DNA from 2 places in the Flavobacterium branchiophilum FL-15 genome. Region 2 is predicted to be linked to the other one. Evidence: riboswitches for the same ligand, from Rfam matches in the RefSeq annotation. Region 2 holds a riboswitch; the other holds the start of a gene.
The links. Region 2 has a riboswitch for S-adenosylmethionine ahead of FBFL15_RS04920 (alpha/beta fold hydrolase). Riboswitches for the same ligand answer to the same signal wherever they lie in the genome.
Positions count from the first base shown of each region.

Region 1: another riboswitch for S-adenosylmethionine. It lies ahead of FBFL15_RS13210 (homocysteine S-methyltransferase family protein); the one in region 2 lies ahead of FBFL15_RS04920 (alpha/beta fold hydrolase).

Region 1 is NC_016001.1:3,043,996-3,054,122, forward strand. It holds gene FBFL15_RS13195 (DUF3857 domain-containing protein) at 1-592, opposite strand, end outside; gene FBFL15_RS13205 (DUF3857 domain-containing protein) at 982-2,868, opposite strand; SAM riboswitch class I at 3,081-3,187, shown strand; gene FBFL15_RS13210 (homocysteine S-methyltransferase family protein) at 3,376-4,353, shown strand; gene FBFL15_RS13215 (four helix bundle protein) at 4,483-4,779, shown strand; gene FBFL15_RS16225 (vitamin B12 dependent-methionine synthase activation domain-containing protein) at 4,782-7,973, shown strand; gene metF (methylenetetrahydrofolate reductase [NAD(P)H]) at 8,082-9,038, shown strand; gene FBFL15_RS13230 (glycoside hydrolase family 13 protein) at 9,400-10,127, opposite strand, start outside.
Region 2 is NC_016001.1:1,141,605-1,151,731, forward strand. It holds gene FBFL15_RS04890 (trans-sulfuration enzyme family protein) at 1-1,097, opposite strand, end outside; gene FBFL15_RS04900 (tetratricopeptide repeat protein) at 1,343-1,897, opposite strand; gene FBFL15_RS04905 (OsmC family protein) at 1,968-2,399, opposite strand; gene FBFL15_RS04910 (pyridoxamine 5'-phosphate oxidase family protein) at 2,460-2,924, opposite strand; gene thrA (bifunctional aspartate kinase/homoserine dehydrogenase I) at 3,042-5,480, opposite strand; gene FBFL15_RS04920 (alpha/beta fold hydrolase) at 5,522-6,484, opposite strand; SAM riboswitch class I at 6,563-6,670, opposite strand; gene FBFL15_RS04925 (O-acetylhomoserine aminocarboxypropyltransferase/cysteine synthase family protein) at 6,851-8,116, opposite strand; gene FBFL15_RS16470 (hypothetical protein) at 8,154-8,300, opposite strand; gene FBFL15_RS04930 (pirin family protein) at 9,089-9,799, shown strand; gene FBFL15_RS04935 (penicillin acylase family protein) at 9,907-10,127, opposite strand, start outside.

The DNA of each region.
Region 1 (10,127 bases), 1.7 Mb from region 2:
TATAACCTCGTTCAGATGGTTTGTAAACATAATATTCGGGTATTTTTGTTTTAAATTCTGAAAAATTTACAGGGATATCGTATTGAAAATACCAATCAGGCAATTCGCCAAATCGGTCTGAACGAATGGTATATTCATATTCTATTACCGACCCTTCTTTTACATTGGGCATCGTAATTTTTTTTCGTTTAGAATATTTATTAATCGTTTCATCAAAAATACCATCGCTTTTTAGTTTCGTTTTTTCTATTTTTCCATCAACCCAATTATATGTTACTGCTTCGTCAATCGAAACAGACTCTTTAGAACTTCCCGAATAATAATAAGGTACACTTTTATTAGCCCAGTCATATCCGTCTTTGTTATATATTTTAATTCGGTTTTTTACGGTTGTTACCATTACAAAACCATCATTTTGATTATATTCCATCCGCACATCTCCTGTTTTATACAATATAGCTGCAGGGGCATCTGTTTCGATGGGATGTTGTTTTTCTTGCAATTCGGCCGCACTCACTTTGCCTATTTTAAACTCTTGTGCATTTGTGGTTATCCCTATCAATAACCCTAAAATTAATACTATTTTTTTCATTGGTTGTGTGTTATTATTGGTTGTAATTAATGTTTTTTTGTTAATTTGTTATTGTTTTATGATTCGAAAAACAGCATCCGTTTTTGTAACATAAGAAGGTTGAACGCTATTATTTGCAGTATTTTGCGTTACGGATAGTGGTAGAAATCCTTTAGCCCCCCCAGCCTCCAAAGGGGGTGTTGTATTGCACGAATATAGCTTCTGATTTTGGTAATCAAAAAAAAACATCTCGCAATATTATTTTCTTTTGGAATTCAATGAACGTTGTTTGCAATAGATAACTCGACCCTTGTGAGAAAGTCCAATAAGTTTTAATTGTGTTGCAGTTTTATTCCTAATTTAGCCCATAAAAACGAATTTGTATTTCAGATGTATCAAAAATTTAGTAATCATATTTTTTTCAAGATAACCTTTGCATTATCATTTTTAGCTACTTGCTCTCTAAACAATCGGTAGGCATCATATTCTGCCTTAGGATAAGTGCCGCTTTTTATCATCAACTTACGTGAATACCGAATATGTTCTGCATCTTTTTTTACAAAAGTAGCCTGATATACACCATACTTATTTTCAATTTGCATAGTACTTGGCAAAAATTCTACAACATAGCCCTTCGGAATCGTTACTTCTATGTCGTCTTGGTCTGTAAATCCTCGCTGTATTTCAAATGGCGTTTTTCTATTACGAATCCGTTTCAATTCGGCGTTAGATTGATTGAATCCATTAATAGCAAATATCATATTTTGTTGGTTGATTTTTCCATAATTTTCTGCCGAAATCTGCACTTGTTCCTCAAAATCGACTTGATTTTTATCATCTACAAAATGATAAGACACTATTTTTAAATTTTCGATGTTTTGCCAATAATGCTTATAATGTTTTTCTACTTCCAATGCCTGTTCGGTAGCCAATCGGTAATGGTATCCATATTGTGTCCCTTTTGAATGTAAGGTAACATTTCCATTAATAACTCCCGTATCGTCTAATGTATATTGACCTGTAGTTTGGAGCAAATTTTCTTGTGGCAAATAAGTTTTGGTTTTTACTATTTCGCCGCCCTCGGGCTTGATGACTAAAACCATACGGTCGTCTGTAAAATTAGCCTGATAACCAAATGGGCTGTCTTGACTTGTACACTCCAACCAAATAGGATTGGCACCATCTGGCACACACAATATCATGTGATTGCCTTGCATCGAAACAAAATCTGGGTCTATATCTTTTGGCGTTCGATTGCCATACAATATCGTGTGATAACTAGGCACATCTACCGCCTGCAACAAGGCTTTCATATAATTTGACAAAGCCTTACAATCACCATACCCCAACCGATCTACATCTGTTGCATACATGGGCTTCCAGCCACCAATTCCTATTTGGATACTCACATACCGTACTTTACTTTGCAAGTATTCATATAAAATTTTTGCTTTTGCCATCGGACGGGTTTCATTACCAACTAACGATTTTGCTTTCAACACAGTAGCTTCTGGCAATGCCACCGTGCCCGTTAATATTTCGTCTTGATACCATTTCCCAAATTCTGTCCAATTGGTAGCCTTACCATCTACACCTTCTAAATGAAATTGTGTTAATCCAAACATCACTTTTGGATATATTCTGGCAACTGGACTCAAATCTTCAAATCGAGAAGCCAACGTTACAGGCAACTCAAACTCCCGTTGTCCTTCCATTTCTCGAGTTGTTACCTTGTAATCCGCTAAATTGAATGATTTATATTTAAAACCCAACGCCTCCGGATACTGAATTTTACAAATCGATTTTTCAATACTCACACCATCTTCTTTTATAGGATGCCAAGTGGGGATAAAGGCCGTATTCGATGTAGTTGTTTCACATTCATAAACCATCGTAAATGGATACACTGTTGGAGTATATTCCAAAAACAACACCCTATTGTCAGAAAAAATGGTGCCTCCATCAACCGCTGTAACATCTTTAAAATCCTTCCTCTTTATACGCTTAATCTCCAACCCAACATCATTATAAATCGTGGCATTAATAGTATTTATCCTCGTCGTTTTGTCATAATGTGCATACGCATTCATGGCATCAAGCCCTTTACTATTCAATACTGTTACCACGCGATGTTCCCGAATTTCCATCTCTCGCTGCGATTTTATCGCTACATCCATCAATTCATATCTTACAATTGCATCTGCATTTTGTTTCAAACTATCCGCTATTTGTTGAACAGCATACACTTTATCTTGCGAAAAAGTTACATTTGTAACAAAAAAAATTAAAATAATCACACGTTTTAACATCTCAAAGTATTTTCTTCAAAAATATAAACTTTTTTCAGAAAACAAAAAAAATCAATTACTTTTTTTAAAAAATCTAAAAATCCCGCCTTTGTTCCATTACCATTACTATCCATACATCTATTAGCCAAAAAAATGTTTGCCCAAACTTGTTTTTTTAATACTTTTATCGTTACTTTGCATCGCTCATATATTTATTATTTTAGTTATCACGAAAGGCGGAGGGACAGACCCAACGAAACCTTAGCAACCCTTTATCAAAAAGAAGGTGCTACATTCTACTTATTCCAAAAAATAAGACAGATAACCCCGAGACATCTCTCAACTTTCAAACATAACATCACTAATATTTTTATCTAGGAGCTAATCCCGCTTTTCGCTATATCTTTTGTTTTTTAAAGAAAAAAACAAAAGGATGTCGCTTCAATCGGGGCTAGGGGCAACCGTTTTCAAAAGAAATGAAGATTTTTATCAATCAAAATTTTTATAAAAATAAACATGTCAAAAATTCAAAATGCACTAAAAGAAAGAATCCTTGTCCTCGACGGAGCCATGGGAACCATGCTACAACGCAACAATTTCTCCGAAGAAGATTTTCGTGGCGATCGCTTCAAAAATTTTCCACATCCGTTAAAAGGTAACAACGATTTACTTTCCATCACACAACCCGAAGCCGTAAAACAAGTCCACCGATTGTATTTTCAAGCAGGTGCCGATATTGTAGAAACCAACACCTTTTCTGGCACAACCATCGGAATGGCCGATTATCACTTGGAGGATTTGGTCTATGAACTCAACTTCCAATCGGCTAAAATTGCCCGTGAAGTGGCAGATGAATTCACAGATCGTCCAAGATTTGTAGCCGGTTCCATCGGACCAACCAACAGAACCGCGTCTATGTCGCCAGATGTAAACGATCCGGGTTACCGTGCCGTTACTTTTGACGATTTGCGTGTAGCTTATAAACAACAAGTCGAAGCCTTAATAGATGGCGGTTGCGACGTGCTTTTAGTGGAAACCATTTTTGATACACTCAATGCCAAAGCAGCCCTTTTTGCCATTGAAGAAGTAAAAGAAGAACGAAATTTAGATATTCCAGTAATGGTTTCAGGCACAATCACAGATGCTTCCGGAAGAACACTTTCAGGACAAACGGTTGAGGCGTTCTTAATCTCGATTTCTCATATTCCGTTATTGAGTGTTGGCTTCAATTGCGCTTTGGGTGCCGACCAATTGAAACCCTATTTGAAACGGTTGGCAATGAACACCCAATTGAATATTTCGGCTCATCCCAATGCTGGTTTGCCTAATGCCTTCGGACATTATGACCAAACCCCAGAAGAAATGCAAGCCCTGATTAAAGAATATTTACAAGACAATTTAGTCAATATCATTGGTGGTTGTTGTGGCACCACTCCAGAGCATATCAAAGCCATCGCGGATGCAGCGAAGGAGTTTAAACCTAGAAAAGTGTAAAGGTTGATAGTTGTTGGTTGTTGGTTGATTGAAATCAAACAACGATCAACCAATAACCAAAAACAAAAAAGATGGAATATATAAAATTAGATGTTTGGGTTGAAACTAGGAAATTAGTAAATTTAATTTATGATGCTACAAAAGTTTTTCCTAAAAGATGAAATATTTGGTTTAGTGAATCAAATGAGAAGATGTGCGGTTTCAGTTCCTTCTAATATAGCGGAAGGTTGTGGTCGGCAAACAGCTAAAGACACGATTAATTTTTTACATATTTCTAGAGGGTCATTGTATGAGTTAGAAACACAATGTTATTTAGCATTGGATCAAAAATATATTGATGAAAATAATTTCACTATTATTTTAAATCAAATTCAAATAAGCAAGAAATTGTTAAATGGATTCATTAATTACTATAAAAAAATATAATTATGGGTATTGAAATTACCAACAACAACCAACAACCAATAACCAATAACCAACAACCAGCAACCAACAAATATTTAAAATTATCTGGACTTGAACCATTGTACATAAAAACAACACCTTCAGACTCCGATTTTTCTACATCGGAAAGTGTTCCCCCTTCGGGGGCTAGGGGGCTTTTCGTGAATGTGGGCGAACGAACTAATGTAACCGGTTCCCGAAAATTTCTTCGATTAATCAAAGAAGAAAAATACGAAGAAGCCCTAGATATTGCCAGAAATCAAGTGGAAGGTGGCGCACAAATCATCGATGTCAACATGGATGAGGGAATGTTGGACGGGGTGTATGCCATGACCAAATTCTTAAACTTAATTGCTGCTGAACCCGACATTTCTCGTGTTCCCGTAATGATTGATAGTTCCAAATGGGAAATTATTGAAGCGGGATTGAAAGTAATTCAAGGAAAAGGAGTAGTAAATTCAATTTCTCTCAAAGAAGGCGAAGAAAAATTCATTGAATATGCCAAAAAAATCAAGCGTTATGGTGCTGCCGTAATCGTAATGGCATTCGATGAAAACGGTCAAGCCGATACCTATGAGCGACGCATCGAAATTTGTAAAAGAAGTTACGATGTATTAGTAGATAAAGTGGGTTTCCCTGCTGAAGATATTATTTTCGACCCGAATATTTTTCCAGTGGCCACCGGAATGGAAGAGCATAAATTGAATGCTTTGGATTTTTTTCGAGCCACCAAATGGATTAGAGAAAACTTGCCTTATGCCCATATTTCGGGAGGAGTAAGTAATGTTTCTTTTTCGTTTAGAGGAAATGACAAAGTGCGTGAAGCCATGCACTCTGCATTTTTATACCACGCCATTAAAAATGGAATGACAATGGGTATCGTGAATCCTGAAATGTTAGAGATTTACGATGAAATTGACCCCGTTTTATTAGAACACGTTGAAGATGTGTTGCTAAACAGAAGAGAAGATGCAACCGAGCGTTTATTGGAATTAGCCGAGAGTTTCAAAGGCGATTTCAAAGCCAATGAAAAAGCAATTGCAGAGTGGAGAAATGGTTCGGTTCAAGAGCGTTTAACCCATTCTTTAGTAAAAGGAATTGACGAATTTATAGAAATAGACGTAGAAGAAGCAAGAAAATCTGCCCATAAAGCCATTGAAGTCATCGAAATTAATTTGATGGCAGGAATGAATGTGGTGGGTGATTTATTCGGAAGTGGAAAAATGTTTTTGCCACAAGTAGTAAAATCAGCCCGTGTAATGAAAAAAGCGGTGGCGTATTTATTGCCTTTCATTGAAGCAGCAAAACGCCCCCCAGCCCCCAAAGGGGGAGTGAAGTCTCCACGATATTGGGAAACAGCAGATAAACTAAGTTATGGTTTATTGAAAGAATTTGCTTTGAAAATGAGAAATCAACCAACAGATGCTGAAAGATTATTATGGGCTGAATTGAGTGGTAAAAAATTAGATAATTATAGGTTTAGAAGACAACACATTATAGGAAATTATATTGCTGATTTTATTTGTTTGAAAGAAAATATAATTGTGGAAGTAGATGGTTTAATTCATCAGCTTCCAGAAAATATTTGCAACGATGAAGAAAGGACAAAATGGTTTAATAGCGAAGGTTATCAAGTAATTAGATTTACTAATGAAGAAGTTTTATTTGAAACAGAAAAAGTATTAGCAAAAATTAAAGCTGCTTTAGAGGCTCCCCCTTCGGGGGCGGGGGGGGCTGGACGTATCTTAATGGCAACCGTTAAAGGTGACGTTCACGATATTGGAAAAAACATTGTTTCAGTAGTTTTGGCATGTAATAATTTTGAAATTATTGATTTGGGTGTAATGGTGCCACCCGAAAAAATAATTAAAGCTGCTGTTGAAAACAATGTGGACGTTATCGGATTAAGCGGATTGATTACACCTTCCTTAGACGAAATGGTCTATTTGGCTAAAGAAATGGATAAATTAAACATCAAAATCCCAATGATGATTGGAGGAGCAACCACGTCTCGTGCCCATACTGCGGTTAAAATTGCTCCTGAATATAAAGGAACTGTTGTGCATGTAAATGACGCTTCAAGAGCCGTAACAGTTGCCAGTCATTTGCTTCAAGAAGAAACCAAAGAAAAATACACACAAGATATTAGAACAGAATATGATGCCCTTCGAGAAGGCTATTTGAGCAGAAGTCGTGATAAAAATTTCTTGACAATTGAGCAGGCCAGAGTCAATAAATTAAAATTAGATTGGGCAAATTATACTCCAGTAAAGCCAAATTTTATTGGAACCAAAACCTTTGATGTGGCAATTGCGGATTTAGTGGATTTTATTGATTGGACTCCGTTTTTCAATTCTTGGGAATTGTATGGAAAATACCCAGCCATTTTAACCGATGAGGTGGTAGGCGAACAAGCCACGTCTTTATTTGAAGATGCCCAAAAAATGTTGAATCAATTAATCAACGAAAATTGGTTAACTGCCAAAGGTATTTTAGGAATTTTCCCTGCCAATACCATTAATGATGATGATATAGAGATACAAGCCCCCCCCGCCCCCGAAGGGGGAGCTTTCCTTACTTTACGTCAACAAAGTTTAAAAACCGCTGGTGCACCAAATATCGCCTTAGCTGATTTTATTGCGCCAAAAGACTCAGGAATTCAAGATTATATGGGTTGTTTTTGTGTAACCACTGGTTTTGGAGTAGAAGAAAAAGCCAAAGCATTTGAAAAAGAATTAGACGATTACAATTCAATTTTGGTAAAAGCCTTAGGCGATCGATTGGCAGAAGCTTTTGCTGAATATTTGCATTTGCAAGTTCGTAAAGAAATTTGGGGCTACGCATCCGATGAAAATTTAACAAATCAAGAATTAATTGCCGAAAATTATAAAGGAATTCGTCCTGCGCCAGGCTATCCCGCTTGTCCAGATCATTTGGAAAAACCAACCATTTGGAAACTCCTAAATGTAGAACTAGAAATTGGAGTAACTTTGACTGAAAGTATGGCGATGTGGCCTGCTTCATCGGTGTCGGGTTATTATTTTGCCCATCCAGAAAGCAAGTATTTTGGTTTGGGAAAAATCAAAAAAGACCAAGTTGAAGATTACGCCAAAAGAAGAAATATAAGTTTGGAACAAGCCCAAAAATGGTTGGCTCCGAATATAAGCCCCTCCTAGCCTCCCCGAAGGGGAGGAACCGAAACCTAGATATAAAAATAGAAATTAATTAAGCAAAAACTGATTTACCCCTATCAGTATTCCCCCTTTGGGGGTTAGGGGGCTTTTATGAAAGTAACAGATCACATAACAGCAGCCAAAGGAGCCACATTATTCTCATTTGAAATTGTACCCCCTCAAAAAGGGAAAAGTATTCAAGAATTATATGATAATATTGACCCGTTGATGGAGTTTAAACCGCCTTTTATTGATGTAACCACCTCACGAGAGGAATACATTTATGTCAATAAAGGCAATGGTTTATTGGAAAAAAAATTAACTAGAATGCGTCCAGGAACTTTGGGAATTTGTGCATCCATCAAGCATAAATACAATGTGGACACCGTGCCGCACGTATTGTGTGGCGGCTTTACAAAAGAAGAAACCGAATACCTTTTGGTCGATTGTCATTATCTTGGCATTGACAACGTCATGGCGTTGCGTGGCGATGCCATGAAAGACGAACAGTCATTTATTCCAACCCAAGGTGGCAACCATTATGCCGCAGATTTGGTTTATCAAATCAAACAATTAAATCAAGGAAATTACTTGCATGGTGTAGCCGATAATGATAACAAATCTGATTTTTGTATTGGTGTGGCGGGCTATCCAGAAAAACATTTGGAGTCGCCATCTTTAACAACTGATTTGAAACGATTGAAAGAAAAAGTGGATGCGGGGGCAGATTATGTGGTTACCCAAATGTTTTTTGACAACAAAAAATATTTTGAATTTGTAGAAAAAGCCCGTGAAATGGGCATTACCGTGCCTATTATTCCAGGAATTAAACCCCTTGCGGTACACAGACATTTACAAATTTTACCTCAAATTTTTAGAATTGACTTACCCGAAGAATTAATACAAGCGGTAGAACAATGCAAAAACAATGTAGCGGTAAGACAAGTAGGTATCGAATGGGCAATACAACAATCCATAGAACTTAAAGCTGCTGGAGTGCCGTTATTGCATTATTATTCCATGGGAAAATCCGAAAACATCCGTCAAATAGCGAGTAAGGTTTTTTAGTGGAAATTTAAACCAAATATACGGGAATTTGGAATAAGGTTGTATCTTGAAAAAAAAGTAGTCGGTTTTGAATCGGTTTTTTTTGCGTGAGGGATAGAGGTGGAAATCCTTTTTGTTTTTTTCTTTAAAAAACAAAAAGGATTATTTCACAATATTATATTTCTTTTGGAGTTCAATGAACGTTGTTTGAAACGTATAGCCAGACCCAGAGTTTACGGAGGGGCACGCCCAAATTATAGGTGCTATAAATCATCGTTTTTTGATATGGTTCGGGCCTTTGAGATATAAAAAATGCCCAATATATTGGGCATTTATTTTTTGATTGTCTTATTTCAAATATACATATAAAATATATTTGGTATTACAACTGATAAATCACGGCTTCGTAAGGTTCAAACTCTATGCCTTTTGAAGGCGTTGGGTAGTTGTGTAATTTTACGGTTGCTTTTGTCAAATTCAGTTTAGTTTTTAAACGGCTTTTTTGATCTGAAAAATTCAAAACTACTAAGAATTTTTTGCCTTTCCACTCGCGGGTATATGCAAAAACATTAGGATTTTGCTCATCAACTACGGTGTAAGTTCCATATACAAAGGCCAATTCTTTTTTTCGGAGTTGGGTTAATTGTCTAAAATAATTCAGAATCGATTGAGGGTCTTTTTCTTGTGCTTGAGCATTAATTTTTTCAAAATTAGGATTCACTTTTAGCCAAGGTTTTCCCGTAGTAAAACCACCATTTGCCGTGTTATTCCATTGAAAAGGGGTTCGGCCATTTTCTCTGGAGGTTTGTTTTTGTCCTTCCAAAAAGGCTTCCAAATCGCCTCCCTTTAACTTCAATCCTTCATATTTATTGCGGGTATCAACGTCCTGATAATCAGCAATATCATTAAATCTGATATTGTCCATTCCTAGCTCGTCGCCATTATAATAAAAGGCTGTTCCACGCATGGTTATTACAAAAGTGGATAATAATTTTGACGAAAATGTTCTGTATTGTGGTGTATCATTGCCAAATTTGCTCAACATTCTGGGTTGGTCATGATTGGCCAAAAAAATAGACAACCACCCTTTATTTTTGAATGTTTGATCGT
Region 2 (10,127 bases):
TCGGTAATGCTAACGGCCAGTCGCTCCTCTACAGTTAATTTGCTATGGGTTGTGGAGGCTGGATGGGTAACAATGGTTCGGGTATCGCCCAAATTGGCAGACAATGAACATAATTTTATTTTATCCAAAAAAGCCCGCCCTGCTTCTAGTCCGCCTTTGATTTCAAAAGCCACAATATTGCCTCCTAATCGCATTTGTTTTTGTGCAATTTCATATTGTGGATGTGATGGCAAAAACGGATATTTTACACGATTTACTTGCGGATGTTGTTCTAAAAAGCTGGCTACTTTCATTGCATTTTCGCAATGTTTTTCTACACGAACAGCCAATGTTTCCAAACTTTTTGACAAAACCCAAGCGTTAAACGGCGAAAGCGAAGGCCCCGTATTGCGTGAAAACAAATAAATTTGTCTTATCAAATCGGCTTTACCAACCGTGATGCCTCCCATCACACGTCCTTGTCCATCAATCAATTTGGTTGCAGAATGTATGACTAAATGAGCCCCAAATTGTATAGGATTTTGAATGTAGGGTGTGGCAAAACAGTTGTCTATAATCAAAATAAGGTCGTGTTTTTTGGCAATATTTCCTAATAATTCTAAATCGATAATGTCTATGGCTGGATTTGTAGGTGATTCTGCATATAAAATTTTAGTATTGGGCTGAATCAAACTTTCTATGGTTTCGGGTTTGTTGATATCAAAATAACTGGTTTGGATAGTCCATTTTGGAAAATAAGTTGTAAACAATGCGTGGGTCGATCCAAATACACTTCCTGCCGAAACAATGTGGTCGCCAGCATTGAGCAAGGCCGCAAATGTAGAATAAATTGCTGCCATACCCGTAGCAAAAGCATAGCCCGCTTCGGCACCTTCCATAGCACATATTTTTTCTACAAATTCGGTGGTATTGGGATTGCTAAATCTACTATAAATATTGCGTTGTTTTTCTTCCGTAAACGAAGCCCTCATGTCTTCGGCATCTTCAAATATAAAACTCGATGTAACATACATAGGCACCGAATGCTCTAAATTTTGTGTTCGCTCGGATTGGTTGCGGATGGCTTGGGTTTCAAAACCTAAATTTTCATAATTCATAATATCGCCTCTTTTCCTCAAAAAAAGGAAATTCCTGAAAGAGGTATCAGGGGTTTAGTTGTTTTTTGTAGTTTATTGAGGCTAAATTCTAAATACAATTCACCAATAGAATTAGCCTTTTTTGGGCGTTCCCCAAGGGTCGGGCTATCCGTTTCAATCTTTTTTTGAGGCAGAAAAAGCCTCAAAAAAAGGATTTCCACTGCTATCCCTAACGCATCAACACCGTTAAAAATAGCATTTAACCTTTATTGACAATATTGTGCTATCATATCGACTGCTTTTGGATGTCCTAACAATCTGGCTTTTTCCAAATCTTTGCAACCTTCTTTATTAAATTTCAACGATACAAATACCATCGCTCGCATATAATATGCTTTTGAAGATTCGGGCTTTAAATCTATGGCCTTTGACAAGTCCTCAATCGCTCCTTTCTCATCCTGCAACATGGCCTTGCTAATGGCTCGCATCATATAAAAACCAGGCTGTTTTGCCTTATCCTCTCCTGATTTTTCTAAATCTTCCAAAACTCCCATATGGTCAGACAACTCACTTCTAATGGCAGCCCGAGCATAATAGGTATTAGCATCTTCTTTTAGCTTTAATGCTTTGGTATAATCTGCTTCAGCTCCTTTATAATCTTTCAATTTGCTTTTTGCCATACCTCTATTTACATAAATGGCATCGTTTTTAGGCTCTATTTTCAAGGCTTGATCAAAATCTGCAATTGCTCCTTCAAAATCATTTGCTTTCACTTTTTCGATACCACTTTTATTATACAACAACACTGTCTGAGCATTCATACTAAATGTTGAAAAAAATAAAAATAAGACAGATATTTTTATAAAATTTAAAAAAATCATATTACAATTTTTAAACTCCAATTGGAGTACCATTTACAAACACTTCATATACCACCGTTGCAGTTGGTTCTACTGTTTTTGAAACAGAACAATATTTGTCAAACGACAATTGTGCAGCCCGCCAAGCTTTGTCTGGATCTACTCTTCCTTCCAAAAAAAATTGAACTTTGATGGTTTTAAAGGGGTTGGCCTCTTCAACTGCCTCTCTTGTTCCTTCTACATCGGCTTTAAAAGAAGTGATGTCTTGTCGCTGCTTTTTTAATATCGAAATCATATCTATTCCGCTACATCCAGCCACAGCCATCAATACCAGTTCCATGGGACTTGCTCCCATATCATTACCACCAAAACTAGGTCGTGCATCTACATCTACTACATGACCTCTGTCATTTTTCAATTGAAAATGAAAATTTTCGTTTACTCTTTCTAATGTTACTTTCATATCAGCCCCTCCCTAACCCTCCCAAAAGGGGAGGATGTGAGACTGGAGGGTTAGTCTCTTTTATAGTTGTTTATGATACGTTTGCTTTGCACTTTCTATTTGTTCTTCCGCTGTTATTTCAGGAAACAACACATAACTTGGTGCTTGAATCAAGGCTATTTTTTGCACCTCAATTTCTATTAATTCATGAATGGGAAATTTGTCAGTAAAAAGTGATTTTATGATTCCTGCTTTTGTTTCAAAATCAATATCATTTTTTTCAATTATTCTGGCAATTCCTTTTACTTTATACCCTTTTTGAACAAAAACATCTATAAAACTTACACATACTTTGTTGTGGACTCTGATGTTTCGAACCGAGTTTGGCGAAGCAATATTGGCTATCAACAATGTTTTATCATCTATACAAGTAAACATTTCTTTGGGCGACACATTCGGAAAATGGTCCTCGTCCAAAGTGGCTAACCAACACAAAACACTTTGGTTGATGTATTGTTTTATGGTGCTGTCAATAGTTGTTTTCATGTGTTTTAGAAACCCCTCCCCAGCACCCTCCAATGAGGAGGGAGCGAAAAAGGATTGTTTTTTTTAAAGGTAAGCCTTTCTACTTGTTGCTCATTTCCCCTTCGGGGGTTAGGGGTCTTATCCTTTATCCGACAATCTCAAAATATCACCAAAAACCCCTCTTGCCGTTACTGCCGATCCTGCTCCTGCTCCCTGAATTACAATGGGTCTGTCGCCATAAGATTCGGTATATATTTCAAAAAACGAATCCGAACCTTTTAATCCTCCTAATGCAGTATCTTTTGGTACAGAAACTAATTTTACTTCTAAATTACCTTTGTCGTTTTGCAAATCGCCAGACAATTCGCCAATGTATCTTAATACATGATGGGGCTGCTGGGCTTCTTTTATTTGGGCATAAATAGCATCAAATTCATTTAATTTAGTTAAAAAATCAGCGGCACTTCCTGCTCGTAAATGGTCTGGTATTAAATTCTGAATGGCTATTTCCTCAAATTCATTTTGCAAATCCAACTCACGTGCCAAAATTAATAATTTTCGACCAACATCATTGCCACACAAATCTTCTCTTGGGTCGGGCTCTGTATATCCATTGTCAATGGCTTCTTGCAAAATGGTACTAAATGGCACTTCTTTTTCAGAAAAATGATTGAACAAATAACTCAATGTTCCCGAAAAAACACCTTTTATTTTTGTAATGTTTTCGCCCGAAAGGTGTAGTAATTTGATGGTGTCTATCAAGGGTAATCCTGCACCAACATTGGTTTCATACAAATAATTTTTTTGATTTTCGTCTAAAACTTGTCTCAATTTTACATAAAAATCATAACTCAAAGTATTGGCTACTTTATTGGAAGAAATCAAATCAAAACTATTTTCTGCCAATGTTATGTAATTTTCTACAAATGAGGCACTTGCGGTATTGTCTATTGCAATTAAATTTTCTAAATGGTGTGCTTTGGCATAATCAATTACATCCTGAATTTGATAGGATCGACCATGGGTTTCTACATTGGATTTCCAGTTTTGATCTACACCATCGGCATTTAGCAATACTTTTTTAGAATTGGCAATCGCAAAAACATTCAATTTGATACCTTTCCTTTTTTCGATGTTTTCTGACGATTCTAAAATTTGGTTTATCAATGTACCACCAACCAATCCATGCCCAAAAATAGCAATGTTAATCTTTTTTGAAACACCAAAAATTTCACCATGAATCACATTCAATGCTTTATTCAATTGGTTTTTATCTACAACTAAACTTACGTTTTTTCCTGTTACGGTGTTGTTAAACAAAATAGGGATAATTTTGTTTTTAATTAAAGCGGTATAAGGTTTATGAAATGAACTTAAATCTTGTCCGATTATTGATATAATGGATACATTATCTGTAACGGAAATCTTATTAACATCTTTTGAATAAAAATCATTTTCAAACTCTTTTTCAAGTGCAATCATGGCCGTCGATGCTTTGTCTGATGCTACAACCAATCCTATACCTCGCTCGGATGATCCTTGAGAGATAATACTTACGCTAATTTGATTTTCGGCCATTACTCTAAATATTCGTGCATCTACACCTGCTTTGCCAAGCAATCCTCTTCCTTCTAAATTTACCAATGAAACGTTTTCTATAACCGAAAGTGTTTTGATACCTTCTTTTTCCGTTTTCGATGTAATTAATGTCCCCTTATTTTCGTAATTGAATGTGTTCAAAATCCGCAAGGGTATGTTTTTTTCTAATAATGGAATGATGGTTTTGGCATGCAAAATTGTAGCTCCAAAATTGGCCAATTCATTGGCTTCGTTAAAAGATAAATGGTCTATTTTTTTTGCATCTAAAACCAATTCTGGATTGGCGGTATAAATGCCATCTACGTGAGTGTAGTTTTGTAACTCACTTGCATCCAGAAAATTAGCTATCAACGAGGCTGTATAATTACTGCCGTTTCGACCTAATGTGGTAGCATCATTATTAGAATTTGATCCAATAAATCCGGTTACGATATTGATTTTTTCGGCATTGTCTTTGAAAAATTGAATGACATTTTTTTTGGACAAGTTTTCTAATGGCTGGGCATCGCCAAAATTGGAATCTGTTTTAATCAAGTCTCTCGCATCTGCCAATTGGGCATTTATACCTTGATGTAATAAAATGGCAGTGAGCAATTTTGCTGCAAGCAATTCTCCTTTTGAAAGAATTTGATCTTTAATTTTGGGGCTAAAATCGCCAATTAGGCTAACCCCTTCAAATAATTTTTCTAAAATATCAAATTCTTCTTGTATGGCTATTTTATATGGATTGTTTTCACTTATAATGTTTTGATAACCAGCTATTTGGTAATTTTTAAAATCCTCAAATAGGGTTTTGTAATTGCCATTTTGAGCCGCTATTTGCAATAGATGTTCCAGTTCGTTTGTAGCATTGCCTCTTGCTGAAACTACTACCGTAATAGCTTCATTTTGTGAGATTTTATCTGCAATTATAGCTACTACTTTTTGAAGTCCTTCTCCGTTGGCTAACGATTTCCCACCAAATTTTAATACTTTCATGTTTTTTTCAAAAATTGTTTTTTGTAATTCGTAATTTGATGTTAAAAAACATCTTTTAATAATGTGTTGAGTTGTTCAAATTCTATCAAAAAAGCATCATGTCCGTGGATTGATTGAATTTCTTTTAGATAAATATTTGATTTTAAAGGCTTTATAGCGTTATAAGTAGCTTTGTTTTCATCAATAATAAAAAACAAATCAGAGTTGATACCAATAATATGAATGTTTGCCTTAATTTTTGGAATAAGGGTCAAAAAATCGGTATTATTTCTAGTAATGTCAATCGTTTTGAGCAACTGATTCATCAATTTATAGGCCGATAATTGAAACCGATTTTTCAATTTTTCGCCATGGTGTTCGAGCCAACTTTCCACATTAAACAATCCCGAATGTTCATTTGATGTTCTATGGAATTTAGCGTCAAAGGATTCGGGGGTTCGGTAGCACATCATGGCATGAATGCGGGCATCGACAATTGGGTTTGATGAATTTTGTAAGATTTGCTCTTGTAAATAACAATTTGCTATAAGCCAATCTGTTGATTTCCAGTCTGTTGCAATTGGAATTAAATTTTTGGTCAATTTTGGCGACAAAGCTGCCATTTCCCATGCTATCCCACCTCCAACAGAGCCACCAATAATGGTGTGTAATGTATGGATATGTAATGTTTTAAGTGCCTCTAAAAATAGTTTGGCTATGTCTCGGGCTTTGAAATCGGTATAGTTTTCAATCAAAAAACCGTCATATCCATTGCCAGGAATATTAAACGCCAAAATGGTATATTTTTCAGTGTTTATGGTTTTTTCAGGGCCAATGAGGTCGTTCCACCAACCATTTGGACCAATTACTTGAGCATTTCCCGTTAGGGCATGATTAACCAAAACAATAGGAGCAGTATGCAACGGTTGTCCAAAAAGCTGGTAACTTATTGGAATAGAGGCATATAAAGCACCGCTTTCGGTTTTGAAATTTTGAATGATACTATTTTGAATTTGTTTTTCCAATGTCAAATCTTTAAAAAGATGGATTATGATTTGTATCTGGAAATATTAAAAAGAAAGCTAGATGACTAGAAAATTCTTGTGTTATCTTTCCACAAACTGTGTGGTAGAATGCAGCACCTTCTTCGATAATTCGTAGGGTTGCTAAGGCTTCATTGGGTCTAATCCCTCTGCCTTTCTTTATAACATTTCATCGATAAGCACGAATGCTTAACGGCACAAATTTACGGCTTTTTTTAATATTCACAATATTTATTTTTTAAAAATCAATAAAAATCGTATTTCGCAATGGAATCCTTTTTTTTTATTGAAAATTCAAAAAAAAGTCTTAAAAATTGATATTTTCAAGACTTTTTTCAACTCTATTTTTTAAAATGTAGCTTTCAAATCGGCTTTTAAATCTTCAATATCCTCTAACCCAACAGAAAGTCTAATCAAATCTTGTGTTACTCCTGTAGAAATTTGTTGGTCCGCTGTCAATTGTTGGTGTGTTGTGCTTGCAGGATGGATGATTAATGATTTGGTGTCGCCAATATTTGCCAAAAGCGAGAAAATTTTTGTGTTATCGGCCACCTTTTTGGCTGCTTCAAAACCACCTTTTAGTCCAAATGTAACAATACCACTTTGTCCTTTTGGTAAATAATTTTGTGCCAATTCATAATAAGGGCTCGTTGCCAATCCAGGATAATTTACCCATGCAACAGCCTCTTGTGTGGCAAGCCACGTGGCCAATTCCAAAGCATTTTCTGAATGTTTTTTGATGCGAAGGGGCAAGGTTTCGAGGCCTTGCAATATTTGGAATGCATTAAATGGACTCAAGGCACTTCCAAAATCCCTCAATCCTTCTATTCTAACTTTGGCAATAAAAGCTGCATTGCCAAGGGCTTCATGATATACAAGTCCGTGGTATCCAGCAGAGGGTGTAGTAAACTCTGGAAAAAGGCCATTACTCCAATCAAATGTTCCTGCATCTATGATAACACCACCAAGCGAAGTTCCGTTACCCGAAATATACTTTGTAAGAGAATGAATTACAATATTAGCTCCGTGTGCTATGGGATTCACCAAATAGGGCGAAGGTACCGTGTTATCTACCATAAAAGGTACTTTGAGTTTTTGTGCTTGTGCTGCAACTGCTTTCAAATCGATGACGTCTAATTTTGGATTGCCAAGCGATTCTGCAAAAATAACTTTGGTGTTTTGCTGTGCTGCTTTTGAAAAATTTTCAGGATCTGTCGGATCTACAAATGTGGTTGTTATACCCAAACGAGGCAAGGTAACCTGCAACAAATTGTATGTGCCTCCATACAAACTATTGGACGCTACAATATGGTCGCCTGCTTTGAGCAAAACCAACAATGCTGTAGCAATGGCTGCCGTTCCAGATGCCGTAACTACTGCCCCAATTCCTCCCTCAAGTGCTGCCAAGCGTTGCTCCAACACATCGTTTGTCGGATTGTTCAGTCGGGTATAAATGTAGCCCGATTCGGACAAATTAAATAAATTTGAAGCATGTTGTGCGTCATGAAATACATAAGACGTTGTTTGATAAATGGGTACTGCTCTGGTGCCTGCATGTTTGGTTACATCGTGTCCTGCGTGTAAAGCATTTGTAGAAAATTGTTGTGAACTCATGTGTTTTGTTGTTTTAAAGGTTTTGATTTATAATTGTTTATACAAACAAAAATTCGCTCTCTTCGTTATTCATGGTAGCTAAAATTTGATTGTTTCTAGACGTATTTCTTTTTTTTGTCTTTTTTAAAAATGATTTGGCTTTTATATGATGCCAAGCATTGCTGATTTTTCGGGTTGTTTTCATGTTATTTGAGGTTTTGAATTATTTATTTTTTATAAAAAAAGTCCTTTTGGATGGCTACCAAAAGGACTTACAGATTTAATTTAACTAAGTTTAAAATCTTTTACTTTTGATCATATAGCCTTTGTAGTGTACAATTGCACATCACAGTTTGTTTCATAAGTTGTTTAATATATTTCATCTCGACTGTTTATTTGGTAAAAAAAAAGACCTCTGTATTGTGGCAGAGGTCTTTTTATTATTTATTTCATTTTGAAATTACAATACATAGCACCCTGCGGTATTTAACCACAACTTGATACAGATATTTTGCATTGATAATCTCATTTTTCTTTCTTTATTAATATGGCAAAAATAGTGAAGTTGATTTTAATATGCAAATTTTTTTTAATTTAAAATCAATTTTTTTTATATTGAATTAAAATTCTTAAAAAAATAAATGCATTTTAAATAAAAATAACAATTAGAAAGAGCCTTTTTTGGGCGTTCTCCAAGGGTCGGGCTATCTGTTACAAACAACTTTCATTGAACACCAAAAGAAATATAATATTGTGAAATAATCATTTCTGATTACTACATTCAGAACCTATATTCGTGCAATACAACACCCCTTTTGGGGGCTGGGGGGCTTCAAAAGGATTTTCACAGCTATCGCTATCGCAAAATGTTGTTTATAATATAATTTAGTCAAAATATTGATAATCAATTCAAAATAAATAATTTTAATATTTAAAAAAGTTTTCCAATGAAAAATAAAAACAATATTTTTGTTTCAAAAAATAAAATTAAAAATGGAAAAAATAGTTTTGCACAAATCCGATTCAAGGGGGCATGCTGATCATGGCTGGCTCAATGCTTATCATAGTTTTAGTTTTGCCAATTGGTATAATCCAGAGCGTATTCATTTTGGAATGTTACGGGTTTTGAATGACGATACCGTGGCAGCAGGCATGGGTTTTGGTACACATCCACACGACAATATGGAAATCATCACTATTCCGCTTGAAGGTGATTTGGCACACAAAGACAGCATGGGCAATGCATCCACCATTTGCCAAGGCGATGTGCAAGTAATGAGTGCAGGAACCGGCATACAACATAGTGAGTTCAACCCAAATGCTGATCGACATACAAAACTTTTTCAAATTTGGATTTTTCCAAAATTTCAAAATGTAACTCCTCGTTACCAACAAATTACGCTTGATGTTTCAAAAAAACACAATAATTTTTATCAAATTTTGTCGCCCAATCCTTCAGATGAAGGGGTGTGGATACATCAAGATGCTTGGTTTCATTTGTCGGAATTTGAAGCAGGTTTTTCTTCAGAATATCATTTAAAATTACCAGAAAATGGGGTGTATGTTATGGTAATTTCTGGTCAAATTCAAGTTAATTCCCATGTACTGCACCAGCGTGATGCTTTAGGAATATGGGATGTAGCTTCTTTTAATGTCAAAGCCCTCGAATCTTCAGCATTTTTATTAATTGAAGTGCCTATGTAATTTAATAAACTTTTTTATATATTTTAATATAATTATTACAAAAAAAAACAGTCTAAAAAAATATTATTTTTCAGACTGTTTTTTTAAGCACACAATTTATAGGGAAGTTATTTTTGTTTTGGTTTACAAACCAATAAACTCGAACTATTGATAATTTCTGTTTTGTTGAGTTTCATTTTTCTAAAATGCCCCTCGGCATACATTTTTGCTTGGTCGTTATAATGTTCGCTCATTGGATTTCCAGATTGGCCTGTTGGTAAAATGCTCCAAGAATTTTCAATGTCCGAAAAGTCGATCACTCTTCTTGTTGATGGTCCGGCCGTAATAT